One region of the Brevibacillus halotolerans genome, then DNA from elsewhere that is predicted to be linked to it. Evidence: riboswitches for the same ligand, from Rfam matches in the RefSeq annotation. Region 1 holds a riboswitch; each other region holds the start of a gene.
The links. Region 1 has a riboswitch for thiamine pyrophosphate ahead of thiO (glycine oxidase ThiO). Riboswitches for the same ligand answer to the same signal wherever they lie in the genome.
Positions count from the first base shown of each region.

Region 2: it holds a riboswitch for thiamine pyrophosphate, as region 1 does, so the genes downstream of both, thiC (phosphomethylpyrimidine synthase ThiC) here and thiO (glycine oxidase ThiO) in region 1, are expected to answer to the same signal.
Region 3: it holds a riboswitch for thiamine pyrophosphate, as region 1 does, so the genes downstream of both, thiT (energy-coupled thiamine transporter ThiT) here and thiO (glycine oxidase ThiO) in region 1, are expected to answer to the same signal.
Region 4: it holds a riboswitch for thiamine pyrophosphate, as region 1 does, so the genes downstream of both, O0550_RS06245 (ABC transporter substrate-binding protein) here and thiO (glycine oxidase ThiO) in region 1, are expected to answer to the same signal.

Region 1 is NZ_JAPTNK010000020.1:943-6,895, reverse strand. Features, by position in the region: gene O0550_RS20070 (NAD kinase) at 104-907, opposite strand; gene O0550_RS20065 (YugN-like family protein) at 1,029-1,442, opposite strand; gene O0550_RS20060 (glycosyl hydrolase family 18 protein) at 1,628-2,680, shown strand; gene O0550_RS20055 (DUF3888 domain-containing protein) at 2,747-3,508, opposite strand; gene thiO (glycine oxidase ThiO) at 3,582-4,712, opposite strand; TPP riboswitch at 4,821-4,932, opposite strand; gene O0550_RS20045 (excisionase family DNA-binding protein) at 4,943-5,173, opposite strand; gene O0550_RS20040 (glucose-6-phosphate isomerase) at 5,177-5,953, opposite strand, start outside.
Region 2 is NZ_JAPTNK010000003.1:340,523-346,475, forward strand. Features, by position in the region: gene O0550_RS06525 (peptidylprolyl isomerase) at 1-207, opposite strand, end outside; gene O0550_RS06530 (hypothetical protein) at 316-465, shown strand; TPP riboswitch at 588-704, shown strand; gene thiC (phosphomethylpyrimidine synthase ThiC) at 830-2,608, shown strand; gene lpdA (dihydrolipoyl dehydrogenase) at 2,747-4,159, opposite strand; gene O0550_RS06545 (dihydrolipoamide acetyltransferase family protein) at 4,164-5,483, opposite strand; gene O0550_RS06550 (alpha-ketoacid dehydrogenase subunit beta) at 5,555-5,953, opposite strand, start outside.
Region 3 is NZ_JAPTNK010000001.1:514,958-520,910, reverse strand. Features, by position in the region: gene O0550_RS02260 (hypothetical protein) at 1-195, shown strand, start outside; gene O0550_RS02255 (bifunctional transcriptional activator/DNA repair enzyme AdaA) at 377-949, opposite strand; gene thiT (energy-coupled thiamine transporter ThiT) at 1,210-1,776, opposite strand; TPP riboswitch at 2,005-2,116, opposite strand; gene O0550_RS02245 (helix-turn-helix domain-containing protein) at 2,481-2,702, shown strand; gene bglH (aryl-phospho-beta-d-glucosidase) at 3,073-4,488, opposite strand; gene O0550_RS02235 (beta-glucoside-specific PTS transporter subunit IIABC) at 4,572-5,953, opposite strand, start outside.
Region 4 is NZ_JAPTNK010000003.1:282,836-288,788, forward strand. Features, by position in the region: gene O0550_RS06240 (Na+/H+ antiporter family protein) at 1-1,061, opposite strand, end outside; TPP riboswitch at 1,303-1,413, shown strand; gene O0550_RS06245 (ABC transporter substrate-binding protein) at 1,486-2,514, shown strand; gene O0550_RS06250 (MTH1187 family thiamine-binding protein) at 2,547-2,843, shown strand; gene O0550_RS06255 (ABC transporter permease) at 2,840-3,610, shown strand; gene O0550_RS06260 (ABC transporter ATP-binding protein) at 3,656-4,504, shown strand; gene O0550_RS06265 (isoprenylcysteine carboxyl methyltransferase family protein) at 4,591-5,163, opposite strand; gene O0550_RS06270 (type III polyketide synthase) at 5,157-5,953, opposite strand, start outside.

The DNA of each region.
Region 1 (5,953 bases):
CCATCCTCTAACTATCTTTAACGTAAATGAAATTCATATCTCATATAATTATATCGGTAAAGAAGGGGAACTTGTAAAGACTAAAAACCAATTTTTTGTAATATTAACCATGAATAAAAGCTTTACGCACACGATCCCAAAAGGTTAGACGCTTGTATCGAGCAAATTTGACCTTTTGAGGACCAACACGACAGGTGATTGAATCAACATTTTTCCAAACGCCCTGCTCTCGATCCATGCCAAGCATGATTTCAGGATTCATAATAATCAGCTCTACCTGATGGTGCTTAGGTAAAACTAGTGCGCTGTTTATCGTCCGATAGGATTGATTATTGATGGAAGCAATTTCTGCTAGCTGAATTGCCTCTAGGGAAGGATGCAGCAAGGCACCATCCACCGCTTTATTATAAGCAGTGCTACCTGAAGGCGATGAAATAATAAGACCGTCTCCGCGAAAATGTTCAAATTCTTGCTCATTAATAAAAACGGAGACTACCAAGGAAGAAAGGCTGGCATTGCGAATGACTAGTTCATTTAGTGCCCACTTCTCCAATAGCTGTCCATCCTTGGTACGAATTTGACAGGAAACAGTTGGGTATTCGGCTATTAAAGGGTCTACCTGTTCCAAGGCCTCAGCAAATTCATCCAATTGATCAGGATGCCAGTCCGCATAAAATCCCAAATGGCCCGTATGAATCCCAATATAATGCGGCTCGAATCCATATTGATGAACAGCTTCCAGCATGGTTCCATCACCTCCAATAGACAAAACCATATCCGGTTTTTCTTGACTATTGGCATCTAAAAAACGATAGGAACGCGAAGTGGAAGCAGCCAGCTTTTCACGCAACCTTATATCCACCTGACGTGTATGATCATCATTACGTAAAACCGTTGCGATTTTCATTTCGTTAAAATCCTTTCTCTTTTGCGATAACCTTGATTTCATATTCATCATACTATTGCAAGTAGCTATCAGCAAATGAGTTAACAACTATTTTACAAAAGGTCGAGAATTTCTCTTTTCCTCATTCTCCCGCAAATATCGTCTGCTCTAATCTATTCAACAGTTCTTCAGCCTGTACAATGTATGTCGATTCTATATCCGCATCTTTATTAATGGGTTCTTGAAACTGATTAAACATAGAGGAAACGACCGAAGCGGCTGCATAATCAGTATCATCATCAGCGCCGGTTTGGTAGATATGCTTCAGGACAAATGGTTGTTCAAAGCGTAAAACAGCTTGAGGCTGATCTAACTCACCGCTCACTACCTGTACAGGTAAACGTAAGAACACCATGCCTTTATCATCGAGCTTGCGATCCAAAAAGCCACTTCTATATTCCCAATTGGACAAAGTAAAGCCTTCTTTCCCCAACGTCTCCATAAGATCACCGTATGTCGCTTGTTTCCCTTCAATTTGACTTCCTATTTGTTTCATCGAAGCTACCCCTTTCCTTTCTTCTTATCCGTATAGCCTTCTCCAAATTACTTTGATTTAATTAGCATCCATCATTTACCACCAGTAACTTTTAAAGGAATTCAATGCTCTGTGTCGAAAGGGAAGGACAAGAAGAAATCTATCAATTTACAACATGTACTTACTCGGAAAGGAATTTTATTTTTGTGAAACGAATCTTGCTAACACTATCGCTACTTTCAATTACACTCGGAGGAAGCCAGCTAGAAGCAGCCACTGGCTCAAATGTATCGGCAGCTCCAAAGGTAACGGCTACACAAAAGGTAGTTAGCTATTATGCCGAAAATTATCCAGGTGATTTAGCCGCCTATACCTCCCTGCATCATTACCAGGATAGAATCTCTGACGTCGCCTTCTTTAACTACAATGCTACCAAGGAAGGCTATTTGGTAGGAGACCTGCCTAAAACAGCGTTACAGTTAACGAAAGATACAAAAAAGGGCAGCTTTTTAGTCATTACGAATCATGGGAAAAAATTATTTGATAAGGAAATCGTTCATTCGATCCTGGCCAACAAGGACTATAAAGCGCGTTTTATCCAACAAGTCCTTACCACCGTACAGCAAAATCAATTGTCAGGTGCTAATCTTGATTTTGAAAATGTTCCGGCCGAAGATCGTCAGGCCTATTCCTCGTTCGTTGGAAGCTTAGCAGACCAGCTTCATGCGATTAAAAAGCAATTAATCGTCTCTGTCCCTGCCAAAACAAACGATGACCCTGCTATCTTCTGGGTATATGGCTTTGATTTAAAAGCACTGGGTGCCAAGGCCGACTATCTTCAACTAATGACGTATGATGAGCATGGAACTTGGTCAGAGGAAGGTCCAGTTGCCTCCTACAATTGGGTGGAGGATGTTATACGCTATAGCGTCTCTCAAGTACCAGCCTATAAGCTATTAATGGGTATTCCAAGCTATGGCTACGAGTGGAGTACCGAGAAAAAAAGGGCAATCAGCTTTCGTAATATACCTGCCATCATTAAGGAAAATCAAGCCGTTCCAGCATGGCATGATACATATAAATCGCCCTATCTGCACTATATGAAAAACGGCGTTTGGCATACCCTTTGGTATGAGAATGAATATAGTATCGCCGCTAAACGTAGCTTGGCTCTAAAGTACAAGCTGGCTGGCTTTGCCGTTTGGCGCCTCGGATATGAGAACGACACTTTTTGGACGGCACTTCTTCCTAAGTCATAAATGAAACTGGTTTTTCCATTCCAAAAGCCGTCAGCATTTCAAGTTGCTGACGGCTTTTGAGCTATTCTATACGAATGCCAAGCTGACTTTCGACACTTCCTTACTAGGTACATGCTTCATCTTATCCAGCTTCCATGTCCCTAGCTCCTTAAGCAGGAAATAGACGATCTGCCGCCCATCTGGTCGCTTATACAAGATGTAGCCGTCCCGTTTACCAAGAAAGGTCATAGGCAATAGATAAACTTGCTTTTGAATCGCTTCTTTTTGGGAAAGCAATTCCTGATTCAGCAAGAGTAAGGCATGATCAGGATCATCGCGATATTGGTGAGCAATTTGGTAATATCCGATTTGCTGATAGCCAGCCAATTTTATTTGAAAGTAATCCTCAAATTCCTTTTGTACCTGTTGCTCCTCCACCTTGCGCTTTTCCTCCCACTCGTCGCCTTGATGAGAATATCCAGTCAATTGTACCCCGTTTGGGTGTACTGCAAGCTTAATCGTTTCAATTGCAAAAGGCGGTGAATGATTTCCCTCATAGGTTTTCACCTGAAAAACAGCTTCAAAGGAATGAGGCTGATTGGTTAGACGAGAGACACCTACCACCTTGGCTGAGGATAGATCATAGGCTCGTGGATAACCATAGTAGTGAGTGATTGCTTTGATTACATGGGGATTCATCGTCAAAATAAGAGCTCCTTGTATCGGATCAGAAGGTACAGGAGATGGTAGTTGAGCCCATGCGATCTCTGAAGAGGTAGATACAGTAAACAGAAGCACAGTAAAAGCAACTATCGCCATATGCTGCCATCTATTTGCCCATTGCTTCATCTGCGATCATCTCCTTTTTCTGTTAACCTTCCTCAAACTCCCATGCTTTATGAAAAGGGTGAGCGCCTTCTCCTCATTTTTCCTCGGACGAAACAAGACTGAACCTATTAGGCAAGAAAGGATTCATATGCTCTGTTTCATCTGAACTGACATATTCGGCGATCAGCTTCGCCGTAATCGGCGCTAACAGGATTCCATTCCGGTAGTGTCCGCAGGCTAGCGTTAGCCCACTCCAGTTTGGCACTGGCCCTAAAATAGGATGTCCATCAGCCGTAGCAGGCCGTAATCCTGCCCAAGCCTGTAAAAATGGAGCTTCGGAAATCGCTGGTACAATTGACATTGCCCCCGTTAATACTTTCGAAACACCATAAACAGTGGAAGAGCGGTCAAAGCCGGCTAAATCTTCTGTAGCTCCAACAATAATTCGTCTATCCTGCTTAGGCACTAGATAGCCGTTTTTTCCAAAGACTACATGGGAAAGAGGCAAATGATTCGAATCAACCGCCGCGATTTGTCCCCTTACTGGATAGACAGGTACATTCACTCCCACCTGACGTAAGATATCAGCAGTCCACGCCCCGGCTGCTACAATCACGTGATTAGCTTCCAGCTCCCCTTTCTCTGTTACAACGCCAGTCATTTTCCTTCCAGCATGCTTTAATCTGATTACAGCAGTATTTTGTAATAAACGAACATGTCGGTTTTTGGCCTGTATCACTAGGGCTTCTACTAACAGACGGTTATTGATATCAGCCTCGTGTGGAGAATAGATGGCTTGGCGTACCATTTTCGATAAATGTGGCTCTTGTTTTTGCACTTCTTTTCCAGACAACAATCGGATATCATAACCTTCAGACTTTTGCCACTGGTAGCGCTCCTGCAACCATTCCTCCTCCATGTCGGTCATGGCTACTGTCAGAATACCTGCTGTAGATAGCTGGCAATCAATGCCGGTAGCCTCCTTCAGTTCAAGCACCCAATTCTTATATAGCTGCAATGAACGTATTCCCATGTCAAGAAGCGGCCCCGGCTTCGTAAATTCCTTTAAAGGAGCAAGCATTCCCGCCGCTGCAACGGATGCCTCCCCTCCAAACACTCCCTTTTCGATGAGAGTAACCGTCATGCCTACGTGAGCAAGTTCCGTGGCAATCGCCAAACCAATAATTCCTCCGCCAATCACAATGATGTCTGAACAGCTTTTCATTGTTCTTCACCCTTTCTCGTATCTACTGAGTGGGGAATCGATTGGCTCTCTACACAAAGAAATGAAAAAACCCACTTCTCCGCGCAGGAAAAGTGGGAAAATCACCAACACCAAATCTAACCACTTCCCTTCGCCAGCATGACCTGGATCAGGTAAAAAGGGTCAACAGACACGCTCTGTCCTCTCAGCCCTGCAAGTTAGGACTCCCCCAGTAGATCAATGTGAAATTATTAATCTTCGTCCTTGTAATCATAGCTTTCGGGAATTGGCTCGAATTTTTCCGCCTCTTCAAAAGCCTTCAGTCTCTCTAGCTCCTCCATATGATAAGTAAACTGCTCCTTATTAATAAAGTAGTCCTCACCATTATGGACGGCACGGATACGTCTCTCCGCTATCTTTTCTCGTATAAACCATTCAGGCATATCCAGATAAGCAGCTGTTTCCTTTACAGTTAAATACATGGTTTACTGTCCTTTTAAGCGGGCCTCCAGCTCAGCCTTCTGCTTTTCAAAACCTGGCTTACCAAGAAGTGCGAACATGTTCGCTTTATAAGCCTCTACGCCAGGCTGATCAAATGGGTTCACACCTAGCAGATAACCGCTGATGCCGCATGCTTTTTCAAAGAAATAAAGAAGCTCACCAATATGATACGCTGATAGCTCAGGCAATTCAACTACAAGGTTAGGAACGCCGCCGTCCATGTGCGCTAACATCGTGCCTTCCATTGCCTTTTTGTTAACAAAATCCATGCCTTTTCCACTAAGGAAGTTCAAGCCATCTAAATTAGCGGCATCCTGCATGATTTCAACGTCAGTCGCTGGTTGTGCAACGGAAAGCACCGTTTCAAACAAATTGCGCGAGCCGTCTTGAATAAATTGCCCCATAGAATGAAGGTCAGCAGAGAAATCAGCAGCAGCCGGGAAGATTCCGCGACCATCCTTCCCTTCAGACTCTCCAAACAACTGCTTCCACCATTCATTGAAATAATGGAATTGAGGTTCGTAGCTTACTAGCATCTCAATTTGCTTCCCTTTGCGTAATAAGCAATTGCGGATAGCAGCATATTGATAGCATTCATTTTCTCCAAGAGCTGGATTCATATAGCGCTGACGAGCCGCCTGTGCCCCACTCATCAAGGCATCGATATCTGCACCTGATACAGCGATAGGCAACAATCCTACTGCTGTTAACACAGAGAAGCGTCCACCAACATTATCTGGAATAACGAAGCTCTCATAACC
Region 2 (5,953 bases), on a different contig from region 1:
GGGACCATATATTTTTTCCATCTGGGCTAGTGTCGTTTTCCCAATCGTAGCTTGCTCTGTAAACTTGAGCTCAGCTGTGAGATCAATCTGATTAACCTTTATATCTTGGGCTTGTTCTGTAGGCGTAGTATTTGATTGATTTCCACTACAGCCTGTTACAAGTAATAAGCTAGCTAGCACTGCCATAAACATCGATCTTTTTTTCATGAAAATCTGTCCTCTCCTGTTTAACTATAATTCACAGCGTTACAAACACTTCCCTGTGCATGCGATACCAATTTCCCTCCCATACTAATCACGAAGGAGCTGATAAGGATGGCAAAAGATGATTTCTTAGTAGAAAATCCGCATCAAACATATAATAACCAATTTCAAGGCTTAGAACAAACCGGGAAACCTTTACCAGGAACCAAAAAGGTAAAGCAAAAGAATCATTCCCGTCAAGTTAAAACACGTGAAGGATAATCCTCTGCTAACAAACCGCTTGTCCTTGGCCGGATTGGCGGTTTTGTTTATTTGTCCCACACGTAACGTCCATCAGTCCTATTGACCCACATTTTCCCATATGATATGGTAAAAGGGCAACTACATATGGATACGGGAGCTTGGATGAAGCCAGGCTGAGAGGGTGGAGAACTCTGCTACCGACCGTGAAACCTGATCTGGATAATGCCAGCGTAGGAAACGATCCCATACGAATGACTTCGTTTATTTCAGCATGTTTATTTTGTATGGATAAGAGCCGTCAGCCTTTGCTGTATGGCTCTTTTTTAGTTTGTCGCTCCTACCGTCCCTTGCTAGTTGCCAAATGATGTTGGGAGGTATAGCAATGTCTATTTTATCAACTCCGTCTTTTTTTCCAGCAAGTCGCAAGAGATATGTGACAGGCTCAAGGCCTGATCTACTAGTTCCGTTTCGTGAAATTATGCTTTCCCCTACTGTTGATCAACAAGGGCGCGTTACTCCAAATGCTCCTTTGCAAGTGTATGATACGAGCGGACCCTACACAGATGAAACACTGTTTGAAACGATTGATCTAAGCAAAGGTCTTGCACCACTCCGCTCTCCTTGGATTTTAGAACGGAAGGACACAGAAACATATGGAGTCTCCAAAAATCTTGCCCCTACAAAATCAAAGGCCGCTAACCCGCTTCCTGTTCAAGAATTTGAAAATCGTCCATCTCTGCGAGCACGTAAAGGAAAACGCGTCACTCAGCTGCATTATGCACGTAAAGGCATCATTACACCTGAAATGGAATTCGCAGCGATACGTGAGGGAATAAAGCCAGAGGTAGTACGTCAAGAAATTGCCAGTGGACGCGCCATATTGCCGGCTAATATAAATCACCCTGAGCTTGAGCCTATGCTTATTGGAAAGCAATTTTTGGTAAAAATAAACGCTAATATTGGAAATTCGGCTGTTCTTTCCTCCATAGAAGATGAGGTTGAAAAAATGGTCTGGGCAATTCGCTGGGGAGCGGATACCATCATGGATTTATCGACCGGTAAAAATATTCACACGACACGTGAATGGATTTTACGGAATGCTCCTGTACCAGTCGGAACTGTACCATTGTATCAAGCTTTGGAGAAAGCGGGAGGACAACCAGAGAATTTATCCTGGGAATTATACCGGGATACGTTAATCGAGCAAGCAGAACAAGGTGTGGACTATTTCACAGTACATGCTGGACTTTTGCTTCGTTACATCCCCCTTACCATGAACCGCGTGACAGGAATCGTTTCGCGAGGAGGTTCCATTATGGCCTCTTGGTGTCTTACCTATCATCAGGAGAATTTCTTGTATACACATTTCCGTGAGATTTGTGAAATTGCAAGTGCTTACGATATCTCACTCTCCTTAGGGGATGGTCTGCGGCCGGGGTCCATTGCGGATGCCAATGATGCTGCTCAAATGGCGGAATTAGAAACCTTGGGTGAACTAACGAAAATTGCCTGGGAGTATGATGTTCAGGTCATGATCGAAGGGCCGGGACATGTTCCTATGCACAAGATTAAAGAAAACGTAGACATTCAGCAGGATATTTGTCAGGAGGCTCCCTTCTATACGTTAGGGCCGCTTACAACCGATATTGCCCCCGGATATGATCACATTACCTCTGCCATTGGTGCTGCTATGATTGGCTGGTTTGGTACTGCGATGCTATGCTATGTAACACCGAAAGAACATTTAGGACTGCCGAATAAGCATGATGTAAAAGAAGGGGTCATCGCCTATAAAATCGCAGCGCATGCCGCCGATCTAGCAAAAGGTCATCCCCTTGCTCAAGCATGGGATGATGCGATGTCAAAAGCACGATTTGAATTTCGCTGGCACGATCAATTTCATTTATCATTAGATCCCGAGCGAGCACGCGATTATCATGATGAAGCCCTTCCCGCTGAACCAGCTAAAACAGCACATTTTTGCTCGATGTGTGGGCCGAAATTTTGCAGTATGAAAATTAGTCATGAGTTAAAAGGAATGGTTGATAACAGTCCATTGGCAGATAAAAGTACAGCAAGTCTTGAAGATTCTCTCATTGAAACAGGACTTTCTCAAAAGGCAGAAGAGTTTAAACGCTCTGGCTCTAAAATGTATACCTGAGATCTTTTATTAGCTTGTATTACACAGTAATGCTGTACACCCTCTTGTCTTTTTCTTGTAAGCTAATATGATCTTCTTTTACGAGTAAAGAAAAAAGGTTGCTGAAATAAACCAGCAACCTTTTTTTATAGAAAGCAATTATTTTACCACTACGTGGATCGGACGACCAAGCGCCATTTCCGCAGCTTCCAATGTTACTTCGCCCAAAGTTGGGTGAGCATGGATAGTTAGCTCGATATCTTCTAATGTAGCACCCATCTCAATAGCCAAAGCTACTTCAGATACGATGTTAGAAGCATCTTCCCCAACGAATTGTGCACCTAGAACTACTCCTGTTTCTTTGTCAGCAATGATTTTTGCAAATCCTTCGCCGGCATTAACAGATAGAGCACGTCCGTTAGCAGCATAAGGGAAACGACCTACAACTACATCTAGACCTTGTTCTTTTGCTTCTCTTTCAGAGATACCCACACTGGACATTTCTGGATCGGAGAATACAACAGAAGGAATGCACTTGTAATCCACTTCAGCCGCATGTCCCGCAATTGCTTCAGCAGCCACTTTACCTTCATAAGAAGCTTTGTGAGCTAGCGCAAGACCTGGAACAATGTCACCAATCGCGTAGATGTGTGGTAGACTTGTACGACCTTGTTTATCTACTTCGATCAATCCGCGCTCGTTCATTTTCACGCCGATTGCTTCAAGACCGATATCATTTGTGTTAGGCTTACGGCCAACAGTAACTAGTACGTAATCAGCTTCAAAGGACATTTCTTCACCTTTAACTTCTGCTTTTACGACTACACCGTTTTCTGATTCTTCCACACCTTTTGCAAGAGCTTTGGTATGAATTTTCACGTTGTGTTTTTTCAAACGACGTTCAACTAGACGAGTCATGTCTTGTTCAAATCCAGGTAGGATATGGTCTGCACCCTCAAGGATTGTAAGTTCTGTGCCAAATTTAGCAAGAACTGTACCTAGTTCAACCCCGATGTATCCACCGCCGATAACTACCATGCGTTTTGGAATTTCGCCAAGACTTAATACCTCAGTAGAGGACAATACTCGCTTGCTCCATTTAAACGCTGGAAGTTCGAACGGACGAGAACCGGTTGCGATAATCGCATTGTTGAACTTGAATTTAAGGGACTCATTATCGTTATAAACGCTGATTTCATTCTCAGACAAGAAGAACGCTTCCCCAGAAACTAGACGTATTTTGTTTCCTTTGAACAAGGAAGCAACCCCGCCAGTCAATTGTTTCACGATGCCGCTTTTCCATTCTTGTACCTTCGCATAGTCAACTTTTACGTTTTCCATGGTAATACCCATGCTAGCGCCATGCTGTGCATTTTCATAAACGTGAGAAGCATGGATAAGAGCTTTTGATGGGATACAACCCACGTTCAAGCATACGCCACCTACGTTAGCACGTTCTACTACAACTACGCTTTTCCCCAATTGAGCTGCGCGGATTGCTGCGACATAACCACCAGGACCTGCCCCGATGACTACTACGTCAATTTCTTCTACGAATTCTCCTACTACCATGTTGTTATCCCTCCATAACCAATAGTGTTGGGTTCTCCAGAAGCTTTTTGATATAGTTCATGAAACGTTGCGCTGGATCTCCATCGATTATACGGTGGTCAAAGCTTAGAGACAACGCTAAGACTGGTGCAACAACAATCTCACCGTTTTTCACTACTGGTTTCTCTTCAATGCGACCTACACCCAAAATAGCTACTTCAGGATGGTTGATCACTGGAGTGAAGAACATTCCACCAGCAGAACCGATGTTTGTGATGCTGAAAGTAGAACCTTTCATTTCATCGGCAGTTGCTTTACGGTCACGAGCTTTACCAGCTAATTCGTTAATCTCAGCAGAGATTTCGAAGATGGATTTATGATCTGCGCCTTTAACTACAGGTACGAGCAAGCCGTCTTCTGTAGATGTTGCAATACCAATATTATAGTACTTTTTGAAGATGATTTCTTGTGTTTCATCATCCATAGAAGTGTTAAGGATTGGGAATTTTTTCAAACCAGCCACTACTGCTTTCACAATGAATGGAAGGTAAGTTAATTTAATTCCTTGTTCCATAGCTAGTGGTTTACCTTCTTTACGTAGGTTAACCAAGCCAGTAACGTCTACTTCGTCAAACAAAGTAACGTGTGGAGCTGTGTATTTAGATTTAACCATCGCTTTAGAAATAGCTTTACGGATACCTTTCAAAGGTACGCGCTCTTCTAATTCGAAAGCTTGTGGAGCGTAGTGTTGTGTAGGTGTAGCTGCTGCTGCTTGAGAAGCAGTTGGTGCTGCAGCCGCCGCTGGTGCTGCTGCTTGAGCAGGTGCTGTAGCCCCACCAGCAAGATATGCATCTACATCAGCTTTGGTAATTCGACCAACTTTACCGCCTGTACCTGGTACAAGCGCCAAATCGATGTTCTTTTCACGAGCATATTTACGCACGGAAGGAGTAGCAAGTACTTGCTTGCGATCAATTGGAGCTCCACCTTGAGCAACAGCTGGTTCTGCAGCCGCCGCTGGTGCTTCAGTAGCTTTAGGAGCTTCTTGAGCAGGTGCTGCGCTTTCGCCACCATGTCCATGATCTGCACCTTCAGGCAATGCACCTTCTACTTCAATAACACATAGTGTGTCACCTACTGTAGAAACAGTACCTTCACTCACATTGATCTCAACTACTTTACCTGCAACAGGAGATGGTAGTTCTACCATGGATTTATCATTTTGTACTTCTAGGATAACTTGATCCTCTTCAATTGTATCTCCTACAGCAACATGCCACTTTGCAATTTCGCCTTCGTGGATACCTTCACCGGTTTCCGGAAGTTTATATTCAAATCGTGCCACTATAATTCCCTCCTATCGATTTCGAGAAAAGAAGGCGGAAAGCTTACTTTCCGCCATTGATTATACGAATCTTAGAACTCCAATACGCGGTTCACGCCGTCAATAACACCTTTTACATCAGGCAGCCAAACATCTTCTGCTTGTGCAAACGGGAACACGGAATCTGGAGGTGCGATACGAAGAACAGGCGCTTCTAGATGTAAGATAGCTTTTTCGTTGATTTGCGCGATGATTTCAGCAGCGACACCGGCAGTGCGTTGTGCTTCTTGCACAACGATTGCACGATTTGTTTTTTGTACGGAAGCAAGGATTGTTTCCATATCTAATGGAGAAAGGGTGCGCAAGTCGATAACTTCAGCGCTTTTACCTTGTTTTTCTAATTCTTCCGCAGCTTTCATGCTTGTTTGAACCATTGCACCGTAAGTGATGATCGTTACATCTGTACCCTCACGAACGATGTTTGCTTTACC
Region 3 (5,953 bases), on a different contig from region 1:
ATAATGCAAAGACTACATATCTCAAGAAATTGGAAATTGATACCTGAAATTTTAGCAACGACCTTCATTTTTTATCTCGTGAATACCACATGGATTTCTGGTGTCTTGTTAACACCATTAACTCCCTTATTTGTTGGCATATTAGCTGTAACAGTCGATTATGTTTTAGAGCGCATCATGGGTGAGAGAAGGTAAAAATGTAGACACGACAAAAAGCACCTCTTAGTTTGCGAATCTCGCAACATGACAGGAGGTGCTTTTTATCTGTCTTTTCCTCGTACAAAAAGGCGTTTCTGCAAGCATACAGAAACGCTTTCAACTCTGTTCTTCCATTCTTTTTTTATATGTATGTTCTCCCGTTATACAGCAGATGCACTTAGCGTGTCGTCCCTGTTTTTCCCTGTTTCTTCTGCTGTAAGCGGTATTGAGTAGGTGTACAACCTGTTTCTTTCTGAAAAACAGCGGCAAAATAGGCACTATTACGAAAACCTACTCTGCTTGCAATCATGGAAACATTTCGATCTGTTTCTAGTAGTTGCTTCTTCGCTTCATCTATTCGGATGCGCGTTAAATATTTCCCTGGCGTTATCTTCATACAACGAGAAAAACAACGCTGCAAATAAAAAGGACTCACATAGAGACGTGACGCCATTTCACGCAGAGTTACGGGTTGGTTATAGCAATCGTGAATCATCTCTAGCAAACGGGTCGCCGCATCTTCTTCCGCTGATTTCCAGGTTGGTTCAGATGGTCTACAACGCTTGCAAGGACGAAAACCTGCAGCAATGGCATCGGACGCCGCATAATAAATCTTCACATGCTCTCTTTTGGGTGTCCTTGATTTGCATGACGGCTTGCAAAAAATACCCGTCGTGCTAAGGCCATAAAAGAATAGTTGATCATAATTTGGATCGCATTCTACTATCGCCTTCCAGAACTCCTCTTTCATCCACGATCCCTCCTAGCCTTCAATCCTCAGTATAACGTAATGTTTTTACTTCTAGTAAGCAACTGGGAATGAAAGAGCAAAATTTCGATAGTTTTTTCTTAATTTCACAATTATGTAACTTTTTCCATAATAAAAAACCGTGCCTTTTCACGTTCTTACGAATATTTTTTTGTAACAAACCGCTTTTATTTTCACTAATATTAAAAAAAGCCAAGAGAGGAAGTAGCTCCCTTCTCTTCGCTTTTTTATAAACTACTTTATTATGTACGTCGATAAGCGCCCGCATTCTGCTGAAACAATTGAGGTGCCCCATTTGCTAGTAATGTAACGACCAAAGCCGTAATCACATACTCAGGTATCAGATAAGTTGCATTATAGCTGAAGGAATAAAGTGTTGCAGGTGTTCCTTCCGGGGCATAGCTCCCAAACCAAACAGCTCCTGAAGTCGTGCGAATAGCCAAGCATAACGCAATTCCCACTAGCAATCCTCCCCAGATGGAGGCAATTTTTGTTGCTTTGCTTTGTGTCTTACTAGCGTACAGGAACGCACCAAAGCCTAGCACGGCATAGGATAGAGGATAATCTAACACCATTTGAATCGGATGGACCATCTCGCCACCAAAAAAGAATTTAACCATGCCTACTAGCCCGCCTGTGATTACGCCTGCTACCCAACCACGGCGAAACGCCAAGAGAGCTATCGGTACCATTACCAGCGATACGCTTCCCCCTTGAGGCATGGCAAACAGCTTTACCTTACTTAAAATAACAGCTATTGCTGCCATGATAGCTATTTCCATCATGATAACCAGTCGTGTTCGTGACATTTCAATTCCTCCTCATTCTGATGCAGTATGTATGTAAGCAGCAGAAATAGAAAGGGTCCAACTCAAGTTTATATAGACTATAAATACAAATTAGAGCAAATTGTATCAGCCAGTTGAATATAAAGAGCGTTTTTCATGTTTTACACACAAAAAAAAACCACCCTAGACGGATGGTTCTCAACTCGGCGATACAACCCTATCTCGACGATAGAGCTACAGCTTTCGCACTTGAAGTCAGCTACCTCTCCCTCCGCTGGCATTACCCAGTTCAGGTTCTACGGTCAGTAACGCATTCTGTTACAATCTCAGCCGCATTTGCCCGGCCCCCGTTTAGTACATGCTTATTTCATTTTCAATGTTACAAATTCAAATAATACCATAACATATTACTACTATTTTGCAAAGTACTTCTTTGAAGCGTCATTTGCTTCATTATAATTGTTTTTTCAATGGTACGTTCTATGACTTTGCATCTAACAAAAGCGAAAAATCAGTTGAAACAGGCTAGATCTTTTACAAGATATAGGGAAAAAGCAGAAATTGAGTGGGCCGAGGTACCCCCCACTTATCCTATGAATAGTATGTAAGGCAAAAGCCTAAAAAGCCTGCTACTTCGGCACCAACACACTCCCCCTGACATAGGATAAGGTGACTGTATCCCTCAACCTTGTTCCTGTAGAGCCCACAAGGAGGGGTGGCACGTTTTGAAGAGTAGCGACCAAAGTAAACCGTTATTAACTAATCGCGAAAGAGAAGTGTTTGAACTCCTGGTCCAAGACAAGACCACAAAAGAGATAGCAGGACAGCTCTTCATTAGCGAAAAAACAGTCAGAAATCACATTAGTAACGTCATGCAGAAATTGGGCGTGAAAGGGCGGTCACAAGCCGTAGTAGAATTGGTAAGGCTTGGCGAATTAAAAATTTGACCGCTCAGGTGAACTGTCTCCCTTTTCTTCAAATCCTTGAAGAGAAGGGGGGATTTTTTCATTCTTTAGACATAAGGTGTTCGATTATAAGCCTCTTCATATCGCTTCTTCATGGCATTTACAATTAGAGTAAAACCTAGAACCGCAAGCATAAAAGCGGTTAGTGGCGCAAAGAAAATCCACTGCTTTGTTTGTAGAAAAGAGCGTGATTGTCCGATTAATCCAGCCCATTCATAGAGGATGTAAAGAGCGTACTATATCATGCTTGAAAACTTCCAGACCACTCTTTATATTTTATTTTTATTTATGACTTTTCTATCAAAATAAGAAAAGGCGCAAAGGTTATAAAAAACCTAGCGCCTCTAGCATTTTAATCTAATACTTCTCCATTACTAGCAATGACATTTTTATACCAGTAGAAGCTTTTCTTTTTCAATCTTCGCAGAGTTCCTTTTCCTTCATTATCCTTATCTACATAAATGAATCCGTAACGCTTCTTCATCTCTGCAGTGGAGGCACTAACTAAATCAATTGGTCCCCATGTTGTGTAACCAATCAGGTCAACACCATCTGCAATCGCTTCTTTCATTTCCGCAATGTGGTCCTTTAAGTATGCAATGCGGTAATCATCTACAATGACATCCCCGTCTTCTACAACATCAACTGCCCCTAATCCATTTTCCACAATAAACAGTGGCACCTGATAACGATCGTACAAAATATTAAGGGCAATACGCAAACCTTTCGGGTCGATTTCCCATCCCCAATCTGTTGCTTTCAAATACGGGTTTTTTACTCCACCCATGATGAGATTGCCATTTGTCTCTCCAGCTTTTTCAGGGGTTACTGTTGCCGTTCTACTTACATAGTAGCTAAAGCCTAGATAGTCTACTTTATACGTGCTCAATAGCTCTTCGTCGCCTTCCTCTATGACGATTTGAATATCATTTTCAGCAAAATAGCGCTTCGTATAGGATGGATAGTAGCCTCTCACTTGAATATCGGTAAAGAATAAGGTCTCCCGATCCGTAGTAAATGCTTTCCATACATCTTCTGGATGACTTGTTAGTGGGTAGGTTGGCAAATAAGCCAGCATGCAACCAATCTGAGCATCAGGAATGATCTCATGGCATGCTTTTACAGCCAAAGCGCTTGCCACGAACTGATGATGAGCCGCTTGATACATCGCGTTCTTCTCGTTCTCACCTTCTGTTAATACAAGTCCACCACCCGTAAATGGCGCATGTAGCACAACGTTAATCTCATTGAACGTCATCCAGTATTTCACTTTATCCTTGTAGCGTTTAAAGAGTGTTTTGGCAAAACGCTCATAGAATTCAACTAACTTCCGATTTCTCCACCCTCCATACTGCTTCACCAGATAAAGCGGCATCTCATAATGTGAGATCGTTACTACCGGCTCAATACCGTATTTTTTAATTTCATCAAACAATTGATCATAGAATTTCAAACCTTCTTCGTTTGGCTCAAGCTCGTCACCATTCGGAAAAATTCTTGTCCAAGCTATCGAGGTGCGGAAGCATGTAAAGCCCATTTCTGCAAACAAGGCAATATCTTCTTTATAGCGATGATAAAAATCAATCGCTTCATGATAAGGGTAGTAGCCTTCCATTGATTCATCATGCGGATACATAATGCCTCTTGGTGACACATCTGCTGTTGAAAGACCTTTGCCACCCTCTTGATAAGCGCCCTCTAGCTGATTAGCTGCGACCGCTCCTCCCCATAGAAAGCCTTCTGGAAATTTCTTCACGATTTTCGTCATAACTTATTTCCTCCTTATAAGTAGAATTGCATCTATGCAAAATTTCGATATAAACAAGGTGATGGATCAACAATTCAGATTCCTTAGACTCGCAGGGTAAGCAAAAGCTCTTTTTCTTTTACTTCAGCTAGACTCGAAGGTTCGATCTCTGGATATTGGTCTGTATTCGTGATGATCACAGGTGTTATCGTTTCAAAGCCTGCCTGTCTAATCTCCTGTAGATCGAATTCAATGAGCAGTTCCCCTACCTTGACCTGCTGACCTGTCTCTACATGGGCGGTAAAGTGTTTGCCCCCCAATTTAACGGTATCTATTCCAATATGAATCAATACCTCTGCTCCAGCATCACTGATTAACCCTATAGCATGCTTCGTATTAAAAATGGAGACGACAGTTCCATTCACTGGCGAAACAACACGTCCCTCTGCGGGTTCAATCGCTAATCCTTTTCCCATAATCTCTCTAGAAAAGGTGGGGTCACTGACCGCTTGTAGAGGATGAACAGCACCAGCTATTGGGCTGCAAATCTGTTCATTTTGAACAAGCGTATTATCTGTTGTTCCTTCTTTTTCTAATCCGATGAATTCTGCTGTTTCTTTCGACTCTTCCTGATCTTCATTGGCTGGTATATCAATAAAGCCTAGAATATATGTCATGACTGCTCCAACAATAAAAGCAATGATAAGACCAATAATCGCATACCAGAACGTCTCCCCAACGAGGATCGGCAACCCAGGCAATCCTGCATTTCCGCCTACAATATAAGCTTTTGTTTTAAATAAGCTGATAAAGGCTCCACTGACTGCTCCACCGATTAACGCCGCGATGAACGGTTTCTTCAATCTCATATTGACCCCATACATCGCTGGCTCCGTAATACCCATGGTTGCTGTGATACTTGTAGACATGGCAATTGATTTAAATTCCTTGTTCCGTGATTTTAAGAATACGCCAAAGGCTGCGCCTGCTTGAGCTAGGTTAGCGACGAACATAATCGGAAGAATGTAATCGTAGCCAAGCTGAGCTACGGAACCAATCATAATTGGTATCAGCGCATAGTGCATGCCGGTAATGATAATAAGAGACATTGTTCCGCCAAGCAGCACTCCCGCAAACAATCCTGCATGATCAAACAACGCGATAATGCCTGATGCAAGTCCATTTCCAATAATCGTTCCAATTGGTCCAATGGCAATAAGCATGAGTGGTACTACAATAAGCAAGGTAAGCATGGGTACTAAAATCAGCTTCATTGATTTATGAATTAGGTTATCTACGAATTTTTCCACATAAGATGCCAGCCAGATCGTAATGACGATTGGGATAACCGATGAAGCATAGGTAACGGCTGTTACCGGTATCCCCATAAAGCTCGTACTTTGCCCTGTACCTAACAGGGCTGTCAATTGCGGATGGAGAACGGCGGCTGCGACAGAAACAGCAATAAAAGGATTATTTCCAAATT
Region 4 (5,953 bases), on a different contig from region 1:
ATGATTGGGACCGTACCAAATGAAGAACCTATTCCTATGGTGATCACTAAACCGATTAATAGCATAATCACACTAGCTAAAAAACGATTTTGACCGAAATATTCCACTCCAGAAGCTACTAGCTGCTGAACAGCTCCTGTCTCTTTCAACACAGTAGCATAACCAGAGGCAAGGAGGATAACAAAGGCGATAAATCCCATCATAGCAACACCGCGCTGCACCACCTCGTCCCCCAAATTCCACGGCACCACTCGGAAAATAAATAAACAAACAATTCCTGTAAGCGAACCAATAATGAGTGATTTCGTCAATAATTGCACGGTTAATGCTAAGAGAATGGCTACGAGGGTGAATGCATGTCGTTTGGTAAAACGTAATTCTTTCTTCTCGTTATCCTGGTCAGTATCTGTAGCGATAATTTGGTATGTTCTGGGTTTACGATAGCTAATGAATAGTGCCACCAATAACCCTACGATCATACCAATCCCTGGAATAAGCATTGCTTTTGGAAAATCGGTTACTGCAATTGACATCCCAGCCTTCCCCATTTCAGATACAACAATCTGATGATAGATCAGCCCAAAGCCCGCTGGAAGCATAATATAGGGTGCTTGCAAGCCAAATGTTAACGCACAAGCAACAGCACGACGATCAATTTGCATTTTAGTAAACAAGCTCACCAAGGGTGGGATTAGAATAGGTATAAAGGCAATATGCACAGGTACTGCATTTTGCGACAAACAAGCTGCTGTAGCAATGGACATCAGTAAAATACCACGTTTTCCACGCAATACCACCAATAATTTTTTTACTAATAAGGCTGTAATATCAGACTTAGCGATCATCACAGCAAACATCCCAAGTAAAATATAACTGAGCGCTGTTTCTAACTGTCCGCTCATCCCCTGCACCATCATCTGGATGGTGTCAGTTATGGAACCACCGGCAACCAGCCCTGCGGTGATGGAAGCGGCGATCAAGCCAAAAATGACATTTAATCGCAACAGCGACAGTATAACAATTACGATCACCGAAAGTATAACTCCATTAAATAATAGCATATCGTTCACCTACGCTTTAGTATATTAGCTAACTAAAGTTATAACATAGTAAAGTGTTTGTGACAAGCGCTTTTATAGCTCGAAATACAGCGCATCTCCTTCTCAAAATCATTGCAGGTACCTGAGTAAAACGCCGAATTTTTTCACAATGATCAAAACGAACAGGATCAATCATTGAATTGTATTCTTTATAGACAAACGTTCCATTTGAGTATATGATGACAGTAATGATAACAACTGCAAAACGCTTCGGGGAGCTGGAATTGGCCGGCTGAGAGTGTATTCCTTATAATACTGACCCATAACCTGATCTGGATAATGCCAGCGTAGGGAAGTAAGCTTCTGATATCTTCTTACATGAACGCTTCCAAGACAGGTTGCGTTTTTTTGTTGTCTACCAAACAACATGGAGGTTTCGGGATTTATGAGAACTAGTAAACGCTTACCTGCTACTTTACTTTCTGGATTGCTCGTGCTCGCTCTATCAGCTTGCGGACAATCTGCTACACCGGATACACCAAGCGACAAAAAGACACCTGAAGCAGCACCTGCAAAAACCCACAGTAAAGTCGTCCTTGACTGGACACCTAATACCAATCACACCGGATTATATGTCGCTCTTGAAAAAGGCTACTACGCCGAGCAAGGGCTGGATATAGAGATCGTTCAGCCTGGCATGAACGGAGCTGATACCATGGTGGCCACCGGTGAAATTCCATTTGGAGTAAGCTATCAGGAGGGTGTCACGCAAGCACGAACTCAAAATGTCCCTATCGTATCGCTTGCCGCTGTCATTCAGCATAATACTTCTGGTTTTGCTTCACCAGTAAGCAAGAAGATTTTGTCTCCCAAAGATTTTGAAGGAAAAACCTACGGGGGCTATGGGGCTCCAAGTGAAAGAGCGGTTTTACAATCTCTGATGAGCATAGAAAAAGCTGATATCAATAAGCTAAACATGATTAATGTAGGCGAAGCAGATTACTTCACTGCTGTAAAACGCGATATTGACTTCGCTTGGATTTTTTACGCGTGGACGGGCATTGAGGCAGAGTTGCGAAACGAGCCAATTAACATGATATACGTTAATAAATATTCGGATAAACTAGATTATTATACCCCTGTTCTCATTACGAATGAAAAAATGATTCAAGAAAAGCCAGAGATTGTTAAAGCCTTCATGGCAGCAACCTCCAAGGGATATCAATATGCTGGTAAGCATCCGGAAGAAGCGGCTAGCATCCTCCTTAAGCATGTTCCCGATTTGGATGAAAAATTGGTAAAAGCGAGCCAAAAATGGTTAAGTCCACGTTATCAGGATGATGCTCCTCGTTGGGGAGAACAGAAACGCGATGTTTGGCAAGGCTACTCCGACTGGATGGTGGAACATCACTTATTAGAAAAACCACTGGATGTCGACAAAGCATTTACCAACGACTTTTTACCGAAATCATAAACGCGGCATATCACATAGAGGAGCGATTACAGATGGCAAATGCCTTAGTTAGCATTCAAATTATCCCTACCACCCCTCAAGGTGAGGGAGTCATTCCCTTTGTAGACAAAGCAATTGAAGTCATTTCGCAATCAGGAGTAAAATATTTCGTTAGCCCGTTAGAGACCACGATGGAAGGCGAGTTGGAAGAACTGCTTGCTATCGTAAAAAAGATGAATGATGTCATGGTTGAGGTTGGTTGCCCGTCCGTAATCTCCCAAGTCAAAATTTATCACCGTGCTGATGGGCTAGCTTCGATGGATGCATTGACGGAGAAATATCGTCCATGAATAACAATCGTCGTCTATATAAAACAGGATGGCCGCCCGTTCTCGCGGTCTTCCTGTTTCTCTTTATATGGCAGCTTGCGACTTTTATCTGGAAACCCGAAGCGTGGTTTTTACCAAGTCCCCTTGCTATTTTCCAAGAAGGCTGGAATCAAGCGCCGCAACTTACACAACACCTATGGGCTACTTTACAAATCACCCTATTAGGCTTTGCAATTGGGAGTACAACGGGTCTTATTCTTGCCTTTTTATTACATGTAACTCCACCTGTGAAGGCCGCCTTGTATCCATTACTCATCCTAAGCCAAAACATACCGACCATTATTTTAGCTCCTCTCTTGATGATCTGGTTTGGCTTTGGGTTATTGCCAAAAATGATTTTGATTACGCTGGTCTGCTTTTTTCCCGTCACTTTATCTACCATGACGGGACTGGCGCAAACCGATCCTCAAATCAAACGATATATGCTAATGCTTGGAGCAACTCGCCAACAAATTTTCTGGAAGCTAGAGTTACCTCATTCACTTGCCTCCATGTTTTCTGGACTAAAAATCTCGGCAACCTACAGTGTGATGGGAGCCGTCATTGCTGAATGGTTAGGGTCGCAAAAAGGGTTAGGCGTCTACATGCTTATGGCAAAGGCTTCCTTTCGTGCTGATCGGGTTTTTGTCACGATGTTTCTTATTGTAATTGTCAGTTGCTTGCTCTTTGGCTTGATTCGTCTTTTAGAACGCTGGGCGCTCCGATGGCAATCGAATAAGCGAGACTAGCCAGTAGCTACAATATAAGGTCAATAAAAAAGGGGGTGAGCAAGAGTGAGTAATGGAATTCACACATCTCATACTATGAAGTTGACTACAGAAAGTAATCTAGCGTCTACATCAGCAACAACATCTGCGTCTTCTTCTCCCTCTGCACTTGTCGTTGAACAAGTTTCGCACTCCTTTACAGAGTCGGGGGTCACTATTGATGTACTTCAGCAGATATCTTTAGAAGTAAAAAAAGGAGAGTTTGTTTCCTTAATCGGACCATCTGGAAGCGGAAAAAGCACGCTATTTCATATCATTGGCGGTCTTATCTCACCAATACACGGTAGCATTTCGATTGAAGGCAAACAGGCCACGGGCAAAACAGGTCATATTAGCTATATGCCGCAATCCTCTAGCTTACTTCCCTGGCGCACAATAGAGGAAAATGTGGGATTAGCCTTAGAAATAGAGGGTGTGCCTCGTAAAGAAACGCTAAAGTTGGCTCGGGAATGGCTCCCGCGGGTTGGTTTAGGCGGATATGAAAAAGCGTATCCCCACATGCTTTCAGGGGGAATGCAGCAAAGAGTCGCTTTCTTGCGCGCCTTGTTAAGCAGACAAGAACTCATCTGCTTGGACGAGCCCTTTGGGGCCTTGGATGCACTTAGCCGTACTGACATGCAGAATTGGTTGTTATCTATTTGGGAAAAGCATAAACGCTCCGTTCTTTTAATAACACATAGCATTGATGAAGCTATCTTTTTATCCGATAGAATCTATGTGCTCACTGCAAAACCAGCTCGAATTGCTGCTACAATTTCTGTACCATTCGAACGACCGCGTCAGGAAAAAATGCTGCTATCTTCAGAGTTTCTCCTTGTGAAGGAACAAATCTTGACGTTGCTACGTCACTCATAGGCAAACATAGATTAGCGTCAAAATAAAACTCGGCTATAGGAACGCACATCTGCGATAAGCCGAGTTTTATTTTTTGACAGACCCGATTAGTCTTTTTGTTTTCTCAGCGGAATGAATCTTCCTTTTTCCTTCATCCACGCTTCATATTTATATGCCTTTTGCAATGCTTCCTCCTCTGCTGTAATCCGCACGCTTAATATGATGGCCTGAGCAACTGTAAAGATTACTGCTGTTTTCCAAGCACCAAATGTAAGCGGAAGCATTCCTCCCTCGATTAATACGACCAGATAGTTTGGATGCCGGATGTAGCGATACGGGCCATGTACCACTGGCTTTTTACCTTCTAATACAAAGATCCTTGTATTCCAATAATAACCCAAGCTTCGCATGCTCCAGATTCTTAATAGCTGAGCGAGACAAAATATGCAAAACGGCCAAAAATAAAACGGGATTGAAACAGTGGATACATGAAGCAGTACCTCGCTAATCAAGCTGACAAAAAAAACAACATGTAAGCTCACGATCCACTTGTAATGCCCGGCAGCTACCTCATAACCCCCCGCTTCCTTTATATACCGCGCATTTCTTCTTGCTATTACCAGCTCAGTACAGCGTTGGTAAATCACGATCATAATCACCAGCAAAAAAATAGTTACCATTCCAGCAACACCTGCTCACAAGAAAACCCCGGCCCAAGGGCTAAAAGCAATCCGATTTCCCCTGGCTGATGTTCTTCTCTCAGCTCTCTTTCTAGCACAAAGAGGACGGTACAAGAAGACATATTCCCATGATCTCGTAGTACCTCTTTGGCATGGCGCAATCTATCTGATGGTACTTGCAGAGCCTGCTCGTAGGCTTGCAGAATCTTACTTCCCCCTGGATGAGCGATTATGCGATCAACGCTACAATAATCCCTTCCTTCTCTTTTCAGGAAGCTCTCCATCTCTGGCTTCATTTTATCTTTTATGAGTGTCGGAATGTCTTTAGAGAAGACTACCCGCAAGCCTTCTTCCCTTACATCCCATCCCATAACATCAACCGTATCACGCCAGATCGTTGAATGTGTTGACAAGATAGCAGGTACATGATCAGATACTGCTTGTTTATCTCCATAGAGCAATACAGCAGCAGCCCCATCAGCAAATAAGCTGGTAGCGATTAGATTACTTTTACTTCGATCCCCATGTACAAAGGTTAAACCGCACAGCTCAACGCAACAGACAAGTACACGTTCCGATGGGTGTGCCTTCGCAAACGCGAAACCTCTGGCTAATCCGGCTGCTCCTCCTGCACATCCCAGTCCCCATACAGGGGTTCTTTTCAAATTGGAGCGAAACGGTAAGCGATTGAATAGAAGAGCATCTAAGCTCGGAGTTGCGATCCCAGTGGAGCTGACCATAATCACATGATCAATCGCATCTGCTGTAACACCTGCCCTTTCCAAACACT